One region of the Delftia sp. UME58 genome, then DNA from elsewhere that is predicted to be linked to it. Evidence: predicted binding sites of a transcription regulator. Region 1 holds the regulator's gene; each other region holds the start of a gene.

Region 1 (7,155 bases):
ACCAACCCGAACGTGGTCAAGGTCGTCTGCGATGCCCAGGGCATGGCCCACTATTTCAGCCGCGCCCCCATCCCCTTTGCGCGTGAACATGCAGGCCAGGCATGGTGGGAGGCGGCATCTGCAGCGGCATCGGCAGCGCCGGGCCACCCCGGCTTCGCACCACTGCGCCACATCGGCATCTACAGCTACCGTGCCGGTTTCCTGCGCAGCTTCCCGCAGCTTTCTCCCGCCCCCACCGAGGTGCTGGAGGCGCTGGAGCAGTTGCGTGCGCTGTGGCACGGCCACCGCATCGCCGTCCACCTCACGCCCCATGCACCAGGCCCCGGCGTGGACACCCCCGAAGACCTGGAACGGGTGCGCGCCCGGTTGTCCGCCTGAATCCGATCCCGCGCACGCTGACAGATGCGCCAATGGCGATGCCCGGCATCGCCATTCACAACACAACGGCACATGCGGTTTTGTCGGACAGCAAAACGCAGTTTTTGGAGATTGCACAGGCGACAGTTTTGCCCTCTGCGTGTAAGCCAGTGTTAGCCCTGTGCGTGCTATCCTTGCCCGCGACAAAAATATGACGCATGGACTGTCCGCCCCGGTGGGCCGATCCGGCAGACAAGAATTTCTACTCTCCTCAAGGACTTCCATGAAACTGATTTTGTTGGGCGCACCCGGCGCCGGCAAAGGCACGCAAGCCGCTTTCATCTGCCAGAAGTACGGCATCCCCCAGATTTCCACCGGTGACATGCTGCGTGCCGCCGTCAAGGCCGGAACGCCCCTGGGCCAGCAGGCCAAGGCCGTGATGGACGCCGGCCAACTGGTCAGCGACGACCTGATCATCAATCTGGTCAAGGAACGCATCGCCCAGGCCGACTGCGCCAACGGCTTCCTGTTTGATGGATTCCCCCGCACCATTCCCCAGGCCGACGCCATGAAGGCCGCTGGCGTGAAGCTGGACTATGTGCTCGAGATCGACGTGCCCTTCGACGCCATCATCGAACGCATGAGCGGCCGCCGCTCCCACCCCGCCTCGGGCCGCACCTACCACGTCAAGTTCAACCCGCCCAAGGTCGAAGGCCAGGACGACGTGACCGGCGAGCCGCTGGTGCAGCGCGAAGACGACAAGGAAGAAACCGTCAAGAAGCGCCTGGACGTCTACAGCAGCCAGACCCGCCCCCTGGTGGACTACTACCGCGCATGGGCCGAAAAGGAAGCCGCAGCGGCACCCAAGTACCGCGCCATCAGCGGCCTGGGCTCGGTCGAGGACATCACCCAACGCGCACTGGCTGCACTGGCTGAGTGAGGCAGGCCATGTGCCGCAACGAAAAAAGCACCCGCCGGGTGCTTTTTTGTTGACCGCCAGCAACTGAAGAAATGCCGGCGGCGCCGCCCGGCTCAGTCGCGCGGCTGCGCGGCCAGCGCCAGCATCATCGCAATCCGGGCTTTTGCCACGGGCAGCTGCGCCAGATCGGCCTCTGCCGGGTTGGCCCCAAGGCCGGAGGCCACGGGCAGGCCTTCGGCACAGCGCGTGCCCCGCCAGATCCAGACGCCCTTGCCGCGGGCGCGCTGCAGGGCCGCTTCCATGCCTTCGTGAACCGTCGCGTTGCCCGTGCCAGCCACGACGATGCCACGCACGCCTGCCGCCACCAGCGCATCCACGCCGCTGGCACGCGCCAAGGCGCCACTGAACACCACCTCGACCCAGGGCAGTTCATCCAGCGCCAGCAGATCCGATGACATGGACGCAGGCACCACGGCCAGCGCGGACAGCGCCGGCGCGGAGGGGGAGGACGGCGCATCGGGCACCAGCCAGCGCACACGCCCTTCCTCCACCAACGCCTGCGGCCCGCCTTCCACGGAGCGCATTGCCTGCAGCCGGTAGGGGTGGACCTTCTGCACCTGGGCTGCCGCATGCACCTCGCCGCCCGCCACAACCCATACACCGCTGCGCCCGCCGCTGGCAGCCACGGTCACGGCATCGCGCAGATTCTGCGGCCCGTCGGCCAACAGGGCCGTGGCCGGGCGCATGGCGCAGGTCAGCACAATGGGCTTGGTGGCCGGCAACAGGCTGTGCAGCAGCCAGGCTGTCTCTTCCAGCGTGTCCGTTCCATGCGTAATCACCACGGCGCGCGTGTCCGCATCCTCCAGCGCCTGCACGCAAGCGTGCAGCAACGCGCGCCACACGGGCCAGTCCATATCCTTGCTGTCCACCTGCGCGATCTGCTGCGTCTGCACGGGGCCCAGCGCCTGCTGCTCCAGGTCCGGTACAGCATCCAGCAGCGACTGCACCGTGATCTGCCCGGCCTTGTACCCGACTCCCTGCGACTGCGAATCCGCCCGGCCGGCGATGGTCCCGCCCGTGCCCAGAATCACCAACTTTGACTGCCCCACTTGCACCTCTTGGAAAACTGGTTAAAAATACAGATACTGTATAAATCATCAGATGACCTGCCAGCCCGCCATCTGCTCTCAAGGACCGGACGCACGCCATGCTCGACCATCCCAAGCTCACCGCCCGCCAGCAACAGATCCTGGACCTGATCCAGGCCGCCATCTCCCGCACGGGCGCGCCCCCCACACGCGCGGAAATCGCCAACACGCTGGGCTTCAAGTCCGCCAACGCTGCAGAGGAACACCTGCAAGCCCTGGCCCGCAAAGGCGTGATCGAACTGGTCAGCGGCACCTCGCGCGGCATTCGCCTGCGTACCGACACAGTGCGCAACATCAATGCCGCGCGCGGAACCAGCTTCGGACTGCCGCTGTCGGCCCTGGCACCGCTGATGCTGCCCCTGGTGGGCCGCGTTGCGGCGGGCTCACCCATTCTCGCCCAGGAACATATCGACCAAACCTATTCCGTCGAGCCCAGCCTGTTCCAGATCCGCCCCGACTATCTGCTGCGTGTGCGTGGCATGTCCATGCGCGACGCGGGCATCATGGACGGCGACCTGCTGGCCGTGCAGTCTGCGCACGAAGCACGCAACGGCCAGATCGTCGTGGCGCGCCTGGGCGATGAAGTCACCGTCAAGCGCCTGCGCCGCACCACGCAGGGCGTGGAACTTCTGCCGGAAAACCCCGATTACCCGGTGATCCGCGTCGCCCCCGAAGAGGCCTTTGCCATTGAAGGCCTGGCCGTGGGGCTGATCCGCAACAGCATGTCCATGTAAGCCGGACGGGCAGCCCTGCACGGGTTGCCACCCCCTATTTCATGCACCGTCCAGGTGGTAGGCGCGAAGCCTTGCAGCTTCGCCCTGGGCGGAGCTTTGCCCGAAAACCGCAATCCTGCCTGTGTCCATGCCTCTTTGAAACACGCCAACAGGAGTCGTCACATGGGATTCGCTCTGCCAACACTGTCCTCTCTTTCCTTCCTGCGCCTGGCACATGGCATCCGCCTGACTGCGACCGCCATGGAGTCGGCCATGCCTCTTGCACAAGCCCCTGCGGGCCAGCCAACACCTGCCACAGCACCCGAGCCCGCCAACGTGATCTCTTTCAGCAAGGCACGCCGGCGCAGCCAGCAGCGCCGCGGCAAGGCTGCACGCGCTGCAGACCCTGGAGATGCCCAGCTGATCCTGCCCTTGCTGCCGACGCAGCCCGCCCTGCAAGCCGCACCTGAGCAGTCTTCAGGCCTGCGCATCATTCAGCGGTCGCCACAGGAACAGCCTGAATGCCTGTTCATCTCCGGGCGAATGGCCGATGTCTGCGCTGCGCTGGAGCGCCTGGAGGCGCATGGCGGAGCCGCAGCCAACTGAGGCCCGATGCAAGGTGTGCGACACACCTTGCACGACACAAACATGGGCGGCGCGGACCACGCGCCGCACGAGGAATCGGCCTGTGCGAAGCTGGCGCAGGCTTGCGGCCACCACCACCCTGTAGCGCACGTGCAACAAATGGATGCCCTCTGTCTGCTGCGCAAACACCTGGGCAACCGTGACGATGCCGCCGACCTGGCCCATGACACCTTTGTGCGCCTGCCGCGCTCGCCCCTGCCGAAGCAAGACATCCGCGAACCCAGGCGCTATCTGGCCACCATCGCCCGGGGCTTGGTCGTCACCTGGTCCTGGCATAGCCGCATGGGCGAGAGACATCTGGAAAGCAACGACCGCCGCGCCTTGCATGAGGCCGCCGCCTGGCACGTGAAACTGCGTGGCGCCTTTGCCACAGCGGCCCTGCGACAGGACTGGCAGAAGTGTCTCGTCCAGACCGGCGCTTCAGGCGGGCGCATACGGGTGATGCACCACGTCGAAGCCCTCCTCGTCGGAGGGCGCGACAAAGTAGCTCGTGATCAGGTCGAACTGCTCATCGCTGGCCTGAAACGGATGCTCGCCTGCCGCATTGCGCGCCCGCAGGCGCTGCCTGCAGACCTCGTCAGGCACATCCAGGAAATGCAGGCGGTGCGAGGCGCCCACTTTCTCGAACACGCTGCGCGCCCAGCCCCGCCCCTCCAGGGTATTGGCCGGAAAGTCCAGCACCACCGACACGCCAGTGCTCAACAGCGCCTGCACATGTGCGCCCATCAACCCCTTGAGCCGCGCGCTGCAACGCACGTAATCGGCCACCGACTGCATCTCGCCGGGGTACAGGCCGGCCAGCCAGGAATCCTCGCTGACCAGCACCGTTCCGGGCCCGGACGCCAATTGCCGCGCCAGCGTTGACTTGCCCGATCCGATCTTGCCGCAGACCATGTGCAGCGTGGCAAGCCGCGCGTTGGCGACAGTGGCATCGGCATGTTTTGCACAACGGGGCCGGGACTGTTCGGAAACCTGCATATCCATCTCCTGAAAGGCATGAGAAAACCCCGGAGGCGGAATGAAAAAACCCGCCTCGTCTGGGCGGGTTGCATGGCGTTGAAGGCCGCTGGCTAACCCACCATCCAATGGATGGTGCGAATAATCTGCGTTGCGTTCATACGGGCCATGGCGCACAGCATAGCGCAATCACAGTGCCTCAATGGGCCACCATGCGCACCAGCCCCAACCCCGCAAACAGCGCGGCCACGCCCAGTACCAGCGAGCCCAGCGCATACAGCACGGAGGCCAGCCAATCGCCACGCTCATACAGCATGCCGACCTCCAGCGCGTACGTCGAAAACGTGGTGAAGCCACCCAGAATGCCCGTGGTGATGAACAGCCGCGCACTCTGCGGCAGCGATGTCTTGAGCGCAAACCACTCCACCACCACCCCCATCATGAAGGCACCCAGCACATTGATCGCCAACGTACCCAGCGGATACGCACTGCCCACCAGCCGCAGCGCGAGCAAGTTCGTGCCATGCCTGAGCGCAGACCCCAGACCACCTCCAACGAACACCAGAATGAATCCGTAGAACCCCATGACCGTCCTTTCATCGAATAACCGGGACGGGCGTGCCGGGCAGGATCAAGACATGGCCCCGCCACCGGCAGGACACATCCCACCAAGGCAGGAGCCATCAGCCCTTTGCAAGGCGGTTTCGGGAAGCTCCATTCCCATCGTGCAGCGAGTGCTGGCCGCCGGGGCGAGTTTACTCTGGACCTGTCAAGCGGCAGAGGTGTGAGATTGCTCCGCAGATGCCGGCCATTCCCAAAGGACCAGCGGCACAATGCAACAATGAAATTCATCGCGCTCCTGATCATTGCAGCGGCTTTGCTGTACGGCACAGCAAGGCTTTCCAACATTCACATCGGTGAGCGCGCCGCGGGCGGCCATGACGGCACATCGGCCACGGCACAAGAACGTTTCAGGCAAGCCGAGAAGCAAGCTCAGGAGACCGCCGAAGCAGCCCGCCGCGCTGCCTTGCGGGACGCCGAGTGAAGCGGGCGCTTGGAGCCAAGGTGCGAATTGTCAGGAATACGGATCAAAGCACAATTCTTCGTCTGCAATTCGGATCCGATCAGGTCCATCAATTCATCGATATACATATGCGACTCTTGACCACAGCAATCTTTACAGCACTTTTCGCATTGCCTGCAGCAGCCCAGGTCTTTCAATGCAAGGACGCTTCTGGAAAATCGACTTTCTCAGACAGCCCTTGCAGCAGCACTGACACTGGCTCACTGATACAGCGCAAAAAATCGGACGATGAGGTCTTCCGTGAACGGGCTGATGCAGCGCAGGCGAATGGACAAAAGTATCAGCGCCAGATGAACGAAATGCAGCAGCGCCAGATCGAGAGCCAGCAGCGTGTTATCGAGCAGCAAGCCCGCCAGACGGCTGCTCCTGCGCCGGAGCAGCTCGGCGCCTCCCTTCAGTGCAAGGAGGCGCGCAAGGAACTGGAATTCGTCTCCAGCATTCGCACCATTTCCCAGGACGAAAAACGGATGCGGACCAATGCCGCGATCAGTGGTGTCAATGCTGCATGCGGTTCAAATACGCCCCTGATGCAGGAGCCGCCGAAAGTGATTGGGACACCGCGAGCGCCCCACTCCATTCAGCACCCAATTTCTCAATGAAAACCAGGCGCGGAGCTGCCAGATACCGAGCGAAATCATGACTCCTCTCGCGCCACTCATCAGCGGGGAACATGTTCGGGAGTTCTCTCCATGCCATGCAGCCTCTTCAGACCGCCGCCAACCCGGTCTTCACCGCCTTCGCCAACAGGCGGCCATCGGCCAAGCCTTCCCGGCATAGTCGTCTCCAAGACGTTGCAGCGTGCAAGCCACTGATACGGTTGCGCGGAGCCGACCTTGGCCTGCAGAAGCCTTCTCCCTCTGATTATCAGAGTAATCTCCAAAAGCCACACCAGAACCTACACCTTATTCAGCGGGTGTCAGGTTCTGTTTCCGCTCATTCCTGAATTTTAAAAGCGAGCAGCTGCTCTGCGGGCAAGGCTCTCCTCCCCCGGCTTCTCCGCGCCCGACCGTAGCGCACCAAGCGGCGGCAGCTTCATCAGTGCATCAGCGAGAGCACTGGGTGCCCGTCTGCGGGCCAGGTGATCGCCGTGTAGTTCGGCACCAGTTCGCCCGCCTCAGGGTCAATCCACCCGCTGTCGAGGCCAGCCAACGCCGCAGGCGTGCCTGTCCCGCGCCATTCGCGGACGCACAGTCAATTTTTCCCAAGCACAGAGTCAATAGCCATGCAATCCTGGCGCCTAGTATTTACGGGTTGCCCGCGGCAATGCGCCGGAAGGAATGACTTTCCGGCATTTCTGCGGCCGGCCTGGGAATCTCCTGCTTCTTACCTACC
Region 2 (7,155 bases), on a different contig from region 1:
CCGCATTGCAAGAGCGCCTCCAGGCGCTCTTGACCTATGGAGACCCCTATGAAGGCCCGGCCGACGGTGCCGCCCTGGTGGTCACGCCGCGCCTGGGAACGATCTCGCCCTGGGCCTCCAAGGCCACGGACATTGCCCGCAACTGCGGCCTGGGCGTGTTCCGCGTGGAGCGCATCACCGAATACCGCATCGCCTTCAAGACCGGCCTGCTGAGCAATGTGCTGGGCAGCGCGCCTGAACTTTCGGCCGAGCAGACTGCACGGATCGCCGCCTTGCTGCACGACCGCATGACCGAATCGGTCTTCGCCACGCGCGCCGAGGCCGAGCAACTGTTCTCCGCCCTGGACGCCGCTCCCATGGAGTTCGTCGATGTGCTGGGCGGCGGCCGCGCCGCGCTGGAGACCGCCAACCGCCAATGGGGCCTGGCCCTGGCCGACGACGAGATCGACTACCTGGTCGATGCCTTCAAGGGCCTCCAACGCAATCCCACGGACGTGGAGCTGATGATGTTCGCGCAGGCCAACAGCGAGCACTGCCGCCACAAGATCTTCAACGCCCAGTTCACCATCGACGGCGTGGCCCAGGACAAGAGCCTGTTCGGCATGATCCGCAACACGCACCAGGTCTCGCCCCAGCACACGGTGGTGGCCTACTCGGACAACGCCTCCATCATGGAAGGCCATGAGGTCGAGCGCTTCGTCGCCACCTTCGAGGCGGCCCTGGACAAGATCAAGGCGCCCAGCTACCAGAAGAAGCAGGCCGTCAACCACGTGCTGATGAAGGTGGAGACGCACAACCACCCCACGGCCATCTCCCCCTTCCCCGGCGCATCGACCGGCGCGGGCGGCGAGATCCGCGACGAAGGCGCCACGGGCCGCGGCTCCAAGCCCAAGGCCGGCCTGTCGGGCTTCACGGTCTCCAAGCTGTGGGGCAGCGAAGTGGGCAAGCCCGAGCACATCGCCAGCCCGCTGCAGATCATGATCGAGGGCCCGCTCGGTGGCGCGGCCTTCAACAACGAATTCGGCCGTCCCAACCTGACCGGTTATTTCCGCGAGTACGAGCAGCAGGTCGGCGTGGGTGCCGATGCCGTGATGCGCGGCTACCACAAGCCCATCATGATCGCGGGCGGCCTGGGCGTGATCGACTCCGAGCTGACTCAGAAGATCGAGTTCCCCGCCGGCACCCTGCTGATCCAGCTGGGCGGCCCCGGCATGCGCATCGGCATGGGCGGCGGCGCTGCCAGCTCCATGGCCAGCGGCACGAACGCGGCCGAGCTGGACTTCGACTCCGTGCAGCGCGGCAATCCCGAGATCGAGCGCCGCGCCCAGGAGGTCATCAACCACTGCTGGGCCCAGGGGGACAAGAACCCCATCCTGGCCATCCACGACGTGGGTGCCGGCGGCCTGTCCAATGCCTTCCCCGAGCTGACCAACGATGCGGGCCGTGGCGCGCGCTTTGACCTGCGCGCCGTCAACCTGGAGGAATCCGGCCTGGCGCCCAAGGAAATCTGGTCCAACGAAAGCCAGGAACGCTATGTGATGGCCATCGCTCCCGAATCGCTGGCCGAGTTCACGGCCTTCTGCGAGCGCGAGCGCTGCCCGTTTGCCGTGATCGGCACGGCCACGGAAGAACGCCAGCTGGTGCTGGAGGACACGGCGGTGGCCTCGGGCGACCAGAAGTTCCCCGTGGACATGCCCATGAACGTGCTGCTTGGCAAGCCGCCCAAGATGCACCGCGACGTGGCCACCGTGCAGCGCGAGCTGCCGCCCATGGACCTGACCGGCGTGCCGCTGGAAAACGCCGTGATCGACGTGCTGGCCCACCCCACCGTGGCCTCCAAGCGCTTCCTGATCACCATTGGCGACCGCGCCGTGGGCGGTCTCACGCACCGCGACCAGATGGTCGGCCCCTGGCAGGTGCCCGTGGCCGACGTGGCCGTGACCCTGGCCGACTACCGTGGCTTCAAGGGCGAGGCCATGGCCATGGGCGAGCGCACGCCGCTGGCCTCCATCAACGCCCCGGCGTCGGGACGCATGGCCGTGGCCGAGGCCATCACCAACATGCTGGCCGCGCCCATCGAGCTGTCCAAGGTCAAGATGTCGGCCAACTGGATGGCGGCCTGCGGCGAGCCCGGCGAAGACGCGGCGCTCTACGCCACCGTCAAGGCCGTGGGCATGGAGCTGTGCCCGCAGCTGGACATCTCGATCCCCGTGGGCAAGGACAGCCTGTCCATGCGCACCCAGTGGAACGAGGGCGGCCAGGTCAAGAAGGTGACCTCGCCCGTCAGCCTGATCATCACGGGCTTCGCCTCCATCGACGATGTGCGCGGCACGCTCACGCCCCAGCTGGACGCCTCGGAAGACGACAGCACCCTGGTCCTGGTGGACCTGGGCCGCGGCAAGATGCGCATGGGCGGCTCCATCCTGGGCCAGGTGCTGGGCCAGTCCGGCAATGAAACGCCCGACCTCGATGACGCCAAGGACCTGATCGCCCTGGTCGATGCCGTCAACGACCTGCGCGCCAAGGGCCAGATCCTGGCCTACCACGACAAGGGCGACGGCGGCCTGCTGGCCACCGTGGCCGAGATGGCCTTCGCCGGCCATGTGGGCGTGGCCATCAACGTGGACATGCTGGTCACCGAAGGCGACGGCATCAGCGACAGCCGCATGGACTCGGGCGAAGGCAAGAACTGGGCTTCCCAGATCAGCGGCCGCCGCGACGACATGACGCTGCGCGCACTGTTCAACGAAGAGCTGGGCGCCGTGCTGCAGATCCGCACGGCCGACCGCGCCGCCGTGCTGCAGACCCTGCGCGAGCATGGCCTGTCCACCTGCAGCCACATCATCGGCAAGACGCGCCCCGTCTCGTCCAAAGTCGATGCGGGCAAGGGCGAGCTGCAGGTCTGGCGCGATGCCAAGTCCGTCTTCGGCGCCTCGCTCAGCGACCTGCACCAGGTCTGGGATGCCGTGAGCTGGAAGATCGCCCAGCAGCGCGACAACCCGGCCTGCGCCGACAGCGAGCACGCCGCAGCCGGCGAGCCTGCCGACCCGGGCATGCACCTGCACCTGACGTTCGACCCGGCCGAGAACCCCGCCGCACCCTTCCTGAACCTGGGCGCGCGCCCCCGCGTGGCCGTGCTGCGCGAGCAGGGCGTGAACTCCCATGTGGAAATGGCCTACGCCTTCACCGAAGCCGGCTTCGACGCGGTGGACGTGCACATGACCGACCTGCAAAGCGGCCGCGCGCAGCTGCAGGACTTCGCTGGCGTGGTGGCCTGCGGCGGCTTCAGCTACGGCGACACTCTGGGCGCCGGCATCGGCTGGGCGCGCTCCATCACCTTCAACGACAGCCTGTCCGCGCAGTTCCAGCAGTTCTTCGGCCGCAGCGACACTTTCGGCCTGGGCGTGTGCAACGGCTGCCAGATGTTTGCCGAGCTGGCCGACATCATTCCCGGTGCCCAGGACTGGCCGCGTTTCACGCAGAACCAGAGCAACCGCTTCGAGGCGCGCCTGTCCATGGTGGAAGTGCTGGAGTCGCCCAGCCTGTTCCTGCAGGGCATGGCCGGCAGCCGCCTGCCCATCGCCGTGGCCCACGGCGAAGGCTTTGCCAACTTCCGCTTCCGCGGCAATGCGGACAAGGCCATCGCCTCCATGCGCTATGTGGACAACCACGGCAAGGCCACCGAGCAGTACCCGTTCAATCCCAACGGATCGGCCGGCGGCCTGACGGCAGTGACCACGGCCGATGGCCGCTTCACGGCCATGATGCCCCACCCCGAGCGCGTGTTCCGCAACGTGCAGATGAGCTGGACCAACGGCGACAAGTCGGAATTCAGCCCCTGGATGCGCGTGTGGCGCAACGCCCGCAAGTGGCTGGGTTGATGCACTGAGCGACGCTGCAAAGCAGACAAAGGCCCTTCGGGGCCTTTGTTTTTTGGCGCCTGCCCTTACTGCTCCAGCATCTGTCCTGTGCGCGCGCGGGCCTGCTGGACCAGGGTGGAGATCAGCACCGTCTCGGGCAGGTTGTGCCAGTAGCGGCGCGGCATCTCGCGCAGCATGGCCTGCTCCTTCAGGCGCGCCGGATTGAAGGTGCTGGCGTAGTAGGTCAGCCACAGGGCCTCGCCCGCGTCGGCTGGCGGGGCATCGCTGCGGCGCGCGCCGGGCGCCAGGCGCAGCGCATGGCCGTCCCAGTGCGCGCTGCATTGCGGCGTGAGGATGGCCCAGTGCATGTTGGCAAAGCGCTTGCAGAAGAAGGGCGCTGCCGCGCGCACGATGTGGTGCTCGGGCTCGAACCAGGCGATGTGCAGCTCGGGCTGGTCCGGCCGCTGCGTGGTCCGAAAGCGCACAAAGGCGTGCATCTTGTGGATCTCGCGCGAGACGGGGCGGGCCAGGGCCTCGATGGCGCGCCAGTCCGCATCCAGTGCATCCAGCCGCAGTTCGGGCCGGGCCTGCATGCGCGCCAGCCAACGGTGGCATAGCTCGAAGCGGCCCGCCGCGCGGTGCAGGCAGGCATGGCGCAGCGCGGACATCTGGGTGTCCGACAGGGACAGCCCGGCCTCGCCGGGGCCGGCCAGCCCGGCCAGTGCCGAGGCGGGCATGGCCTGCTGCGGCGTGCTGGAAAACAGGTCCACGCCCGCGCCGAGTTGCTGCGCCCCCCGCGTGTCGGGCCACCGCCAGCGCACCACAGCGGGGTCGGCGCCATGGGCCAGCAGCGCCCTGCAGGCTGCGCGAAAGCCGGGCCAGTCGTCGGGGCTGTCGAGTTCGATGGTGAGAGCCTGTGCTTGCATGGCGTGCTCCAGGTTCTAGAACAGGCTGGCCTGCACCGCGTTTTGCACGCGCATGCCGCTGTGCCGCGCCTGGGCCTGGCTGGCCTGCGACTGCGCGATCAGCCGGGTGCGCAGCGCGGCCGAGTCGGTCTCGCCCAGCAGGGGCCGGTGGCCGTCGATCAGCACGAAGGGCAGGGCCTTTTGCACGGGCGCGCGCAGCCGCAGCAGATCGTCCAGCCGCAGCCTGCGCACGCGGCGCGCCGCCAGCAGGCGGTCCACCGTCTGCGTGCCCAGGCCCGGCACGCGCAGCAGCAGGCTGCGCGGCGCACGGTTGAGGTCCACGGGGAACTGCTGTCGGTTGGCCAGTGCCCAGGCCAGCTTGGGGTCGATCTCCAGGTCCAGCATGCCGTGGCGGCTGGCCGCCGCGATCTCGCCCGCCCCGTAGCCGTAAAAGCGCATCAGCCAGTCGGCCTGGTAGAGCCGGTGCTCGCGCATGAGGGGCGGCGCCTGCGGCGGCAGATCGCGCGAGGCATCGGGAATGGGGCTGAAGGCCGAGTAGTACACGCGGCGCAGGCCGTAGCCCGCATACAGCGTGTGGCTGGATTCGAGGATGTCGGCATCGGTTGCGCGGTCGGCGCCCACGATCATCTGCGTGCTCTGCCCGCCCGGCGCGAAGCGCGGCACGGCGGCGCGCTGCGCAGGCGCGCCGGGCAGGGACTGCGCCTGGCGCTGCTCGCGCGTGGCCGCGCGCCAGGCCTGCACCTGCCGGTCCACGCCCTGCATGGCCTGGCGTATGCGCTGTCCATCCTTTTCAGGCGCGAACTGCGCCAGGCCGCTGGCCGTGGGCAACTCCACATTGATGCTCAGGCGGTCGGCATGGCGGCCTGCCCGGGCCAGCAATTCGGGGGCGGCATCCGGGATGGTCTTCAGATGGATGTAGCCGCGAAAGTCATGCTCCTCGCGCAGCCGGCGCGCCACCTCCACCAGTTGCTCCATGGTGTAGTCGCTGGAACGGATGATGCCGCTGGACAGGAACAGCCCCTCGATGCAGTTGCGCCGGTAGAAGTCCAGCGTCAGCTGCACCACCTCGGCCACCGTGAAGCGGGCGCGCTGCACGTTGGAGCTCTTGCGGTTGATGCAGTAGCGGCAGTCGAAGATGCAGACATTGGTCAGCAGGATCTTGAGCAGCGAGATGCAGCGCCCGTCGGGCGCATAGCTGTGGCAGATGCCCATGCCGGTGACCGAGCCCATGCCCTTGCCGTCCAGCGAGTCGCGCCCCTGCGAGCCGCTGGAGGCGCAACTGGCGTCGTACTTGGCGGCGTCGGCGAGGATGAAAAGTTTGCGTTGCAGCTCCATGACTGTATGAATATACAGTAAATTCACCTGGCACACCCGATTTTCCGAGAGCCCATCCCTCGGCCAGGGTCTGGTCAGGCCTTGCCTGGCTCCGGGTTGAACACGCCGTCGCGCTATCGCCATGGCAAGCGGATTGCAATGGTTGGTAGTGCAATGGAATGAAACCGCTTTCAGTGCGGAATGAGTGCTCGCTTTCAATGAATGGGTGGTGTGCATCACGGGAAATGGTGAATGCGTGTTTCCTGCGTCTTTCGCAATGCTTGAAGGCTGGCATGGCCTGGTGCCATCAACGCACGCGCCGATATAGCGCGCTTGCTGTGCGCCATGGGCTTCCCCGTTCCTGGGAGAGAGGCTTGGTGTTGTTGTGATTTGTTTCAAGTTGCCGATAACTATTGCTGATAGGCTTTCGTGTTTGCCGGGCAGTGCCGTTTCATTCAATGCGCCCGGCGATGACAAACACTTGGAGAGGGAGCTTCGGTGTCGCGTGTATTAGGAACAGAGAGCGAAGTGCTGGCGCTGTCGCCGGACGCCTCATCCAGCAAGGCCGCCAAGGGCCTGCAATCGCCCGCCAAATGGCCCGCCATGGGCGCCAACGATGTGGCGGTATGGGGTGAATGCCAGGGCAGCGGCAGCAAGCCCTACCAGACCCAGGTGGACCTGTCGGGGCCTTCCTTCAAATGCTCTTGCCCCAGCCGCAAATTCCCCTGCAAGCACGGGCTGGCGCTGATGCTGATGCGTGCCGGCGGGCAAGTCCCCGAAGGCGGCGATCCGCCCGCCTGGGTGCAGACCTGGCTGGACAGCCGCCAGGAAAAGGCCGAGAAGAAAGAGGCCAAGGCTGCCGCCGCAGCGGCCGAGCCGCCGCCCGACCCCGAAGTCGCGGCCAGGCAACAGGCCAGGCGCGAAGACAAGCGCTGGGACAAGGTGGAGGCGGGCCTGCAGGAACTGTCGCTGTGGATGCAGGACATGGTGCGTGCGGGCCTGGCCAACCAGGCCGGCGACGCGCAGATGCGCCAGCGCTGGAACAACATGGCCGC
Region 3 (7,155 bases), on a different contig from region 1:
CGCTGGAAGATTTTCATCGGCGGGCAGCCCTCACGACGGGTTCACGGCCCCGTGGCATCCGCCACTATGCGCAGGCAAGCCAACCCGGGCCTGACAGCCAGGGCAGCGGCCTCAGGAAGCGATCTTCTCAAGGCAGTAGCCCAGGCCGCGCACGGTGGCGATGCGGATGGGGCCGCGCTCTATCTTCTTGCGCAGGCGGTGGATATAGACCTCGATGGCGTTGTTGCTGACCTCGTCGCCCCATTCGCACAGGCGCTCGACCAGCTGGTCCTTGCTGACCAGCCGGCCCGCACGCTGCAGCAGCACTTCCAGCAGGCCCAGTTCGCGCGCCGACAGCTCGACCATCTTGCCGTCGATGGTGGCCACGCGGCCAGCCTGGTCGTAGACCAGGGGGCCATGCTTGATGGTGCTGCTGGCGCCACCCATGCCGCGCCGCGTGAGCGCACGCACACGCGCCTCCAGCTCGGACAGCGCAAACGGCTTGGCCATGTAGTCGTCGGCGCCGTAGTCCAGCCCCTGCACGCGCTCTTCCACGCTGTCAGCTGCCGTGAGGATGAGCACCGGCAGCGCATCGCCCCGGCCGCGCAGCTTCTTGAGCACTTCGAGTCCGTGCATCTTGGGCAGGCCCAGGTCCAGGATGAGCAGGTCGAACTCGCTGCTGGTCATCAGCGCGGTATCGGCCTCGCTGCCGTTGGCCACATGGCTGACCACGGCGCCCGAGCCGCGCAGGCTGCGCAGCAGACCATCGGCCAGGACCTGGTCATCTTCGGCAATCAGAATGCGCATGGGGTTGTCTCCTGAAATACAGACGCGCTCTGGATGTTGGAAATGCGCGCCTTTGATTCCCAGGATTCTAGGATGCGCCCCGCCCCAAGGGCAGGGACCTTACCCGAGTGAGCCGCCGCCCGCATAGGCCTCCAGCCCCAGCGCCACCACGGTGGCGATGTCGTCGCCGACTTCCTCGCGGAACTCGGCCTCGGCCTGGGACACGGCGTCATGGAAGGCCTGCAGCCAGGCCAGGCCCGCAGGCGTGAAGCGGATGCGGCGCGCGCGCGCATCGCGCTCGTCGCTTTCGCGCGTGACCAGGCCCCAGGCCTCGCACTGGGCCACCAGGTCGCCCATGGACTGCTTGGTCATGCCAGCGCGCTCGGCCAGGTCGGTGAGCCTGTCGCCGGCCAGCGACAGATGCCGCGTGATGTGGATGTGGGCCGCGCCCACCTTGTCGCGCGCCGCAAGATTGGACAGCGCCAGCGGCACCTCCACATCGCGCGCCATGAGCTGCAGCACACGCGCGTCGAACCGCCGCATGGCATGGCCGAGCAGGCGGCCCAGGTGGGTCTGGCGCCAGGCATCGGCGGGCGGCGTGACGGGGGAAAACTCACTCATGGATGCATTGTGGAGGCAAATCCAACAAGTCAGGAAAACTGACTAAAAACACCAACAAAACAAACCAACAAGCCCATAAACTACTGTTCAAGCATCCAGCCTGAATGCAAATACAGAGCTGAAACCCTAGCCAACCCAGGAGTCCGCATGAACACCGCCGTCACCACCGCCAACAGTGAAAAAGCCAAGGCCCTGCAGGCCGCACTCGCCCAGATCGAAAAGCAGTTCGGCAAGGGCACGATCATGCGCCTGGGTGAAGGCGAAGCCATCCAGGACATCCAGGTCGTCTCCACCGGCTCCCTGGGCCTGGACATCGCCCTGGGCGTTGGCGGCCTGCCCCGTGGCCGCGTGATCGAGATCTACGGCCCTGAATCCTCGGGCAAGACCACGCTGACGCTGCAGGTCATCGCCGAAATGCAAAAGCAGGGCGGCACCTGTGCCTTCATCGACGCAGAACACGCGCTGGACACCGGCTACGCCCAGAAGCTGGGCGTGAACCTCAATGAAGTGCTGATCAGCCAGCCCGATACCGGCGAGCAGGCCCTGGAGATCGTGGACAGCCTGGTGCGCTCGGGCGCCGTGGACATGATCGTCGTGGACTCGGTGGCCGCGCTGACACCCCGGGCCGAAATCGAAGGCGAGATGGGCGACCAGTTGCCCGGCCTGCAGGCCCGCCTGATGAGCCAGGCGCTGCGCAAGCTGACGGCCACCATCAAGAAGACCAACTGCATGGTCATCTTCATCAATCAGATCCGCATGAAGATCGGCGTGATGTTCGGCAGCCCCGAAACCACCACGGGCGGCAATGCGCTGAAGTTCTACGCCTCGGTCCGCCTGGACATCCGCCGCACCGGCACCATCAAGAAGGGCGACGAGGCCATCGGCAACGAGACCAAGGTCAAGGTCGTCAAGAACAAGGTCTCGCCTCCGTTCAAGACCGCCGAGTTCGACATCCTCTTCGGCGAGGGCATCTCGCGCGAAGGTGAAATCCTGGACATGGGCGTCAACGCCAAGATCCTCGACAAGTCGGGCGCCTGGTATGCCTACAACGGCGAGAAGATCGGCCAGGGCCGTGACAACGCCCGCGAATTCCTGCGCGAGAACCGTGGCCTGGCCGTGGAGATCGAGAACAAGGTTCGCGACGGCCTGGGCATCGCCCTGCTGCCCACGACCGGTGGCGATGCCCCCGAAGCCAAGGCCCCCAAGGCGGCCGCCAAGGCCAAGGCCGACAAGGACGGCGTGATCGAAGCCTGAGCGCCCAGCCCCCTCACAGCAGGCGCCGCAGCGCCTGCGCACACTGTGTTTGCCATCTTGGCGCAGGCTCACGTCTGCGCCTTTTTTATTCAGGACGATTCAGGAGACGCTGCCGCATGGGATTCGCCAAGCTGTCGCTCAAGGGCCGGGCGCTCAAGCTGCTGGGCCAGCGCGAACATTCACGACTGGAGCTGGAACGCAAGCTCGCCCCCCATGTGGAGGAAGGCGAAGACCTGGGCGCCATGCTCGACGCGCTGGAGCAGCGCGGCTTCATCAGTGCCCAGCGCGTGGCCGAGTCCGTGCTGCACCGCAAGGCCGCGCGCTTTGGCACGGCACGCGTGGTGCAGGAGTTGCGCAGCAAGGGACTGGACGACGGCCTGGTGCGCGCCGCCGCCGAGCAACTGCGTGCCACCGAACTGCAGCGTGCCCATGCCGTGTGGCGCCAGCGCTTCGGTGCACCACCGGCCACACCGCAGGAACGACTCAAGCAGATGCGCTTTCTGGCTGCGCGCGGTTTTGGTGGAGAAATTGCGAGCAAGGTGCTGCGGGGGCGCAGCGAAGACTGGGACGCGGGAGCAGAGGACGAAGGCTAGTCTGCGCGCCGGGTAGCACCCCAGCACACCAGCGACCCCACGGTCACCAGCACCACGCCCTGCCAGAATCCCCAGCCCGGCTGCACCTGCAGCCAGGCACTGGCCAGCAGCGCCGAGAACACAGGCGTGAAGTACGACGCTGCAGCCATCACGGCCAGGTGCCCGTGCTGTATGCCGTGCTCCCAGCAGCTGTAGCCCAGGGCGGTGAGCCCACCCACGGCCAGCAATTGCAGCACCACGGTGCCCGACCATTGCATGCTGCCTTCACCGCCCAGCCACAGCCACTTGATCCACAACGCCAGCGCGGTCCATATCAGGAAAAGGCCCACGGCATTGTGGCCACCGCCCCAGCGCCGCGCAGCCAGCGAATAGCAGGGCCACAGCAAGGCCGCGCCAAAAGCGAGTCCATACGCCAGCGGGTTGGACAGCATGTGGTCCGCCATGCCCCGCAGTTGCAGGGAGTCGCCGCCCAGCACGCGCGTCAGGCCCCACAGGCACAGCAGCACGCCGGGCCACAGCCACCAGCGCGCATGCTGCTGGCGCAGCAGTACGGCCAAAACGATGGTCAGGCTGGGCCACAGGTAATTGATCAGCCCCAGCTCCAGCGCCTGGGCGCGGTCCTGTGCCAGGCCAATCGCCAGCGACAGGCAGATCTCGTAGACCGCAAAGAGCAGGCCGCAGCCCCAGAAGTAGGCCGGATGCATGGCCCGCCACTGCGAGGGCCTGGGCAGGCCGCGCACGGCGGCCACGCACAGGGCGCTGACCGTGTAGAGCATGGCGGCGCCGCCCACGGCGCCCAGCGGCTCGGCCACCGAGCGCATCAGGCCCACGGTGCAGCTCCAGCACACCACGGCCAGCAGTCCGATGGCGGTGGCCCGGCCGGCGGCCACGGGTGAGTTGTTCTGCAAGGAAGACACGTCGATGGCTGCGCGCGGCAGATCAGTGCGGTTGCAGCAGCTGGCGCAGCGAGTGGTACAGCGCATCCGAGCCATGCGCGGTGTTGTCCGCATCGAACGAGAACTCGTTGCTGGACTGCGTGCCCGTCGCATCCTCGGGCCGGGCTTCCATGAAGAAGGACAGGAAGCGCGCGCCCTGGCGGCGGTGCATGGTCAGCACTTTCTCCAGCCGCTGCGGCGACAGGGCCACCAGCGGATGGAACTCCGTCACGCCATAGGCCGTGTGGCCATAGCGGCGCAGCATCTGGCCGACCAGCGGGCCGTAGGTATCTTCGCCGTACAGGCTGACACCCAGGGACAGCCCCGGCATGCGCTGCAGGCTGCGCTCCACGGCGTAGCGGTTGGCATCCCAGCTCGGATTCGCATGGGGGTTGAGCTGGTGGGCAAAGCGAGGAACCCGGCCCAGGCAGCCGTGGCCGATGTGCTCGGAAAAACCCTGGATGTAGTCGGCAACCTGCTGCTCGCGGAAATCGTTCCAGTCCGTGACCAGCGGGTTGTAGAACAGCGCCAGCCGGTCCTGCGGGCTGTCCACCCAGAATTCCACGCCATCCGGCAGCTTGCCGAAGTCGGGCAAGGCCTCGGCGGCATGGGGCCTGGGCTCGCCCTGGTTGCGGTCCATCACGGCGATCTGGCGCGTGGCCAGCAGGCCCAGGCTGCGTCCGCCGGCCTGCAGCACCACGTCGATGCGGTGCAGGCCCTCGCCCAGCGCCGGATAGCGGATATCGGCACGCCAGCCCACATCGGGCGTGAGGAACCCGGGCCTGGCCTGAGCCACGTCCTGGCGGTGCATGTGCACGGGGGCGTGCGAGTAGGGGCGCCCGTCCACGAAGACGGCCACGGCCAGCTGCTTTTGCAGCTTCGCATCGGGCGAGTGGACCCAGCCGGACACCGGGACCGTGCCGGCCGCATAGCTGTCGATGTGCTGGAAGAAGTTCTGCAGCGGCTCGCTGCGGATGTTGCGCGACGGCGGCTCGACCGCATCGAAGCTGGCAAAGCCGGACTTCAGGTGGGCATTGAGCCGCGCGATGTCGCCATAGCGCTGGCGCAGGAATGCATGGAAGCCCGCCACGGAGGCCGGGCTGTAGTCGGTGACCGCATAGCCTTCGGCCGCGAATCCCATGCCGGCCTCGAATCCCGGAAACAGCTGGTGCGTCTCGCCCAGCACGGTGAGGGCGCGCAGCTGGTGCATGGCGGCATCGCCTGCGGCGCACATGCGCTCGGCCAGGGCATCGACCACCAGTTTGCGCACGCGCGTGACTTCGTTGTCCTGCCGCGCGACCGACCACGGGAAGATGCGTGCGCCCAAATAGCTGTCCAGCGGAAGCGGCCCCTTGGGCGTCCAAGCAAGATTGGCGGGATCGGCGGCCAGGCGCTCCTCGGCCTTGGAGTGCACCTCGAAATGCGTGGCGAACAGATACAGCACCACGGGCCGATGCGCCTGCGCCACCGTGCGCACCACGCGGTCCAGCGCCTCGCCCTGGACTTCCCAGGCCTGGCCATTCCACTGCACGTAGCGCAACAGCGGCACGCTGAGCGTATAGCCCAGGTCCAGTTCGCCCTGGGGCCGGCCCAGGCGCTGCAGCGTGGCTTTCACCATTTCTGCGGCCGAGCCCTGCGGACCCAGGCAACTGGCGGGTATCTGCTGAAATTCCTTGGGGAAGTCCTCGCGCAGCCCGTCCTGCACCAGGCAGGCTTCCATATTGCCCAGCAGCGGACTCAGCAGCAGGCGCGATGAAGACGGCAGTGCCGGCCGCAGCTTCCAGGCAAACAGAACGACCAGCAGGCACAGCACGGCCAGGGCCAGGACATGGCCCCAGGCCGGACCGCGCCGGCCCGGCAGGGACGCGGACGGTGGCGTGGCCGGGCTCACAGGCCCAGCATGATCTGCAGGTTCTGTACGGCGGCGCCGCTGGCACCCTTGCCCAGGTTGTCCAGACGGGCGATCAGCACGGCCTGGCGGTACTGCTCATTGGCGAACACGCGCAGCTCCAGCTTGTTGGTGTCCGTCAGCGTGTCGGCGGCCAGCTTCATGTCCTCGGTCGGTGGCAGCACCGACACCCATTGCTCCGGCGTGTTGGTGGCCGCGTAGTGGGAGGCCAGCGCATCGTGCAGGTCGGACGCCTTGGGCGCGCCCGGCAGCAGGTCCAGATGCAGCGGCAGCTGCACCAGCATGCCCTGGCGGAAATTGCCCACGGCGGGAATGAACACCGGGCGGCGCGTCAGGCCGGTGTATTGCAGGATCTCTGGAATATGCTTGTGCGTCAGGCCCAGCGCATAGGCCTCGTAAGGCGCGGCCGTGCCGGCCTCATAGGCTTCGATCATGCTGCGGCCGCCACCCGAATAGCCGGACACCGAGGGCAGGCTCAGGCCGTGGTCGGCGGGGATGAGGCCCGCTGCGACCAGCGGGTGCAGCAGCGCGATGGCTCCCGTCGCATAGCAGCCGGGGTTGGACACGCGCCTGGCAGTCTTGACCGCCTCAAGCTGGCCGGCACGCAGCTCCGGGAAGCCATACACCCAGTCGGGCGCCACGCGGTGGGCCGTGGATGCATCGATGATCTTGATGGCGCGGCCAGTCTCGGCCTCGATGGAATCGACCATGGCCACGGTCTCGCGCGCGGCATCGTCATGCAGGCACAGGATGACCAAGTCCACGCCGGCGATCAGCGCACGCTTGGCGGCAGGATCCTTTCGCAGCTCGGGGGCAATGCTGACCAGCTCCACGCCGGACAGATCAACCAGACGCTCACGGATCTGCAGCCCTGTCGTGCCTGCTTCGCCATCGATAAAGACTTTTGCCATCGCTGTATTTCTCCTGCTGCGCGGCCCTCCTGGAGCCGCTGCGGCACCATTGCCGCGTTCCAGCTGCGGATTCTCACCGAAACCGGGTCCCCCTGCGCCCGTTGTCGCAAAACGGTTGGCAGCGGCGATCAAAGGCGCGCTGACATGCGCCTGTTACAAACGGCGGG

What was found. Region 1 encodes LexA, which represses DNA repair genes until DNA is damaged. Its sites were predicted from a motif close to ACTGTATNNNNATACAGT; they were not measured.
Region 2: the regulator LexA is predicted to act here: its motif matches at 6,123-6,140, upstream of A9976_RS28235 (putative DNA modification/repair radical SAM protein).
Region 3: the regulator LexA is predicted to act here: its motif matches at 1,486-1,503, upstream of recA (recombinase RecA).

Annotation. Positions count from the first base shown of each region.
Region 1 covers NZ_LZZV01000013.1:96,676-103,830, reverse strand. The annotation lists gene kdsB (3-deoxy-manno-octulosonate cytidylyltransferase) at 1-378, shown strand, start outside; gene adk (adenylate kinase) at 641-1,297, shown strand; gene A9976_RS03960 (asparaginase) at 1,390-2,385, opposite strand; gene lexA (transcriptional repressor LexA) at 2,484-3,158, shown strand; gene A9976_RS03950 (hypothetical protein) at 3,321-3,743, shown strand; partial or broken gene A9976_RS03945 (sigma factor) at 3,882-4,040, shown strand; gene A9976_RS03940 (ATP-binding protein) at 4,203-4,760, opposite strand; gene crcB (fluoride efflux transporter CrcB) at 4,939-5,325, opposite strand; fluoride riboswitch at 5,407-5,470, opposite strand; gene A9976_RS03930 (hypothetical protein) at 5,581-5,784, shown strand; gene A9976_RS03925 (DUF4124 domain-containing protein) at 5,892-6,422, shown strand.
Region 2 covers NZ_LZZV01000106.1:129,919-137,073, reverse strand. The annotation lists gene purL (phosphoribosylformylglycinamidine synthase) at 1-3,881, shown strand, start outside; gene A9976_RS28240 (TIGR03915 family putative DNA repair protein) at 3,947-4,786, opposite strand; gene A9976_RS28235 (putative DNA modification/repair radical SAM protein) at 4,802-6,121, opposite strand; gene A9976_RS28230 (SWIM zinc finger family protein) at 6,599-7,155, shown strand, end outside.
Region 3 covers NZ_LZZV01000100.1:68,119-75,273, reverse strand. The annotation lists gene A9976_RS25845 (sensor histidine kinase) at 1-17, opposite strand, end outside; gene A9976_RS25840 (response regulator transcription factor) at 112-786, opposite strand; gene A9976_RS25835 (MarR family winged helix-turn-helix transcriptional regulator) at 886-1,386, opposite strand; gene recA (recombinase RecA) at 1,534-2,640, shown strand; gene recX (recombination regulator RecX) at 2,757-3,233, shown strand; gene yddG (aromatic amino acid DMT transporter YddG) at 3,230-4,150, opposite strand; gene A9976_RS25815 (hypothetical protein) at 4,173-6,059, opposite strand; gene argC (N-acetyl-gamma-glutamyl-phosphate reductase) at 6,056-6,988, opposite strand.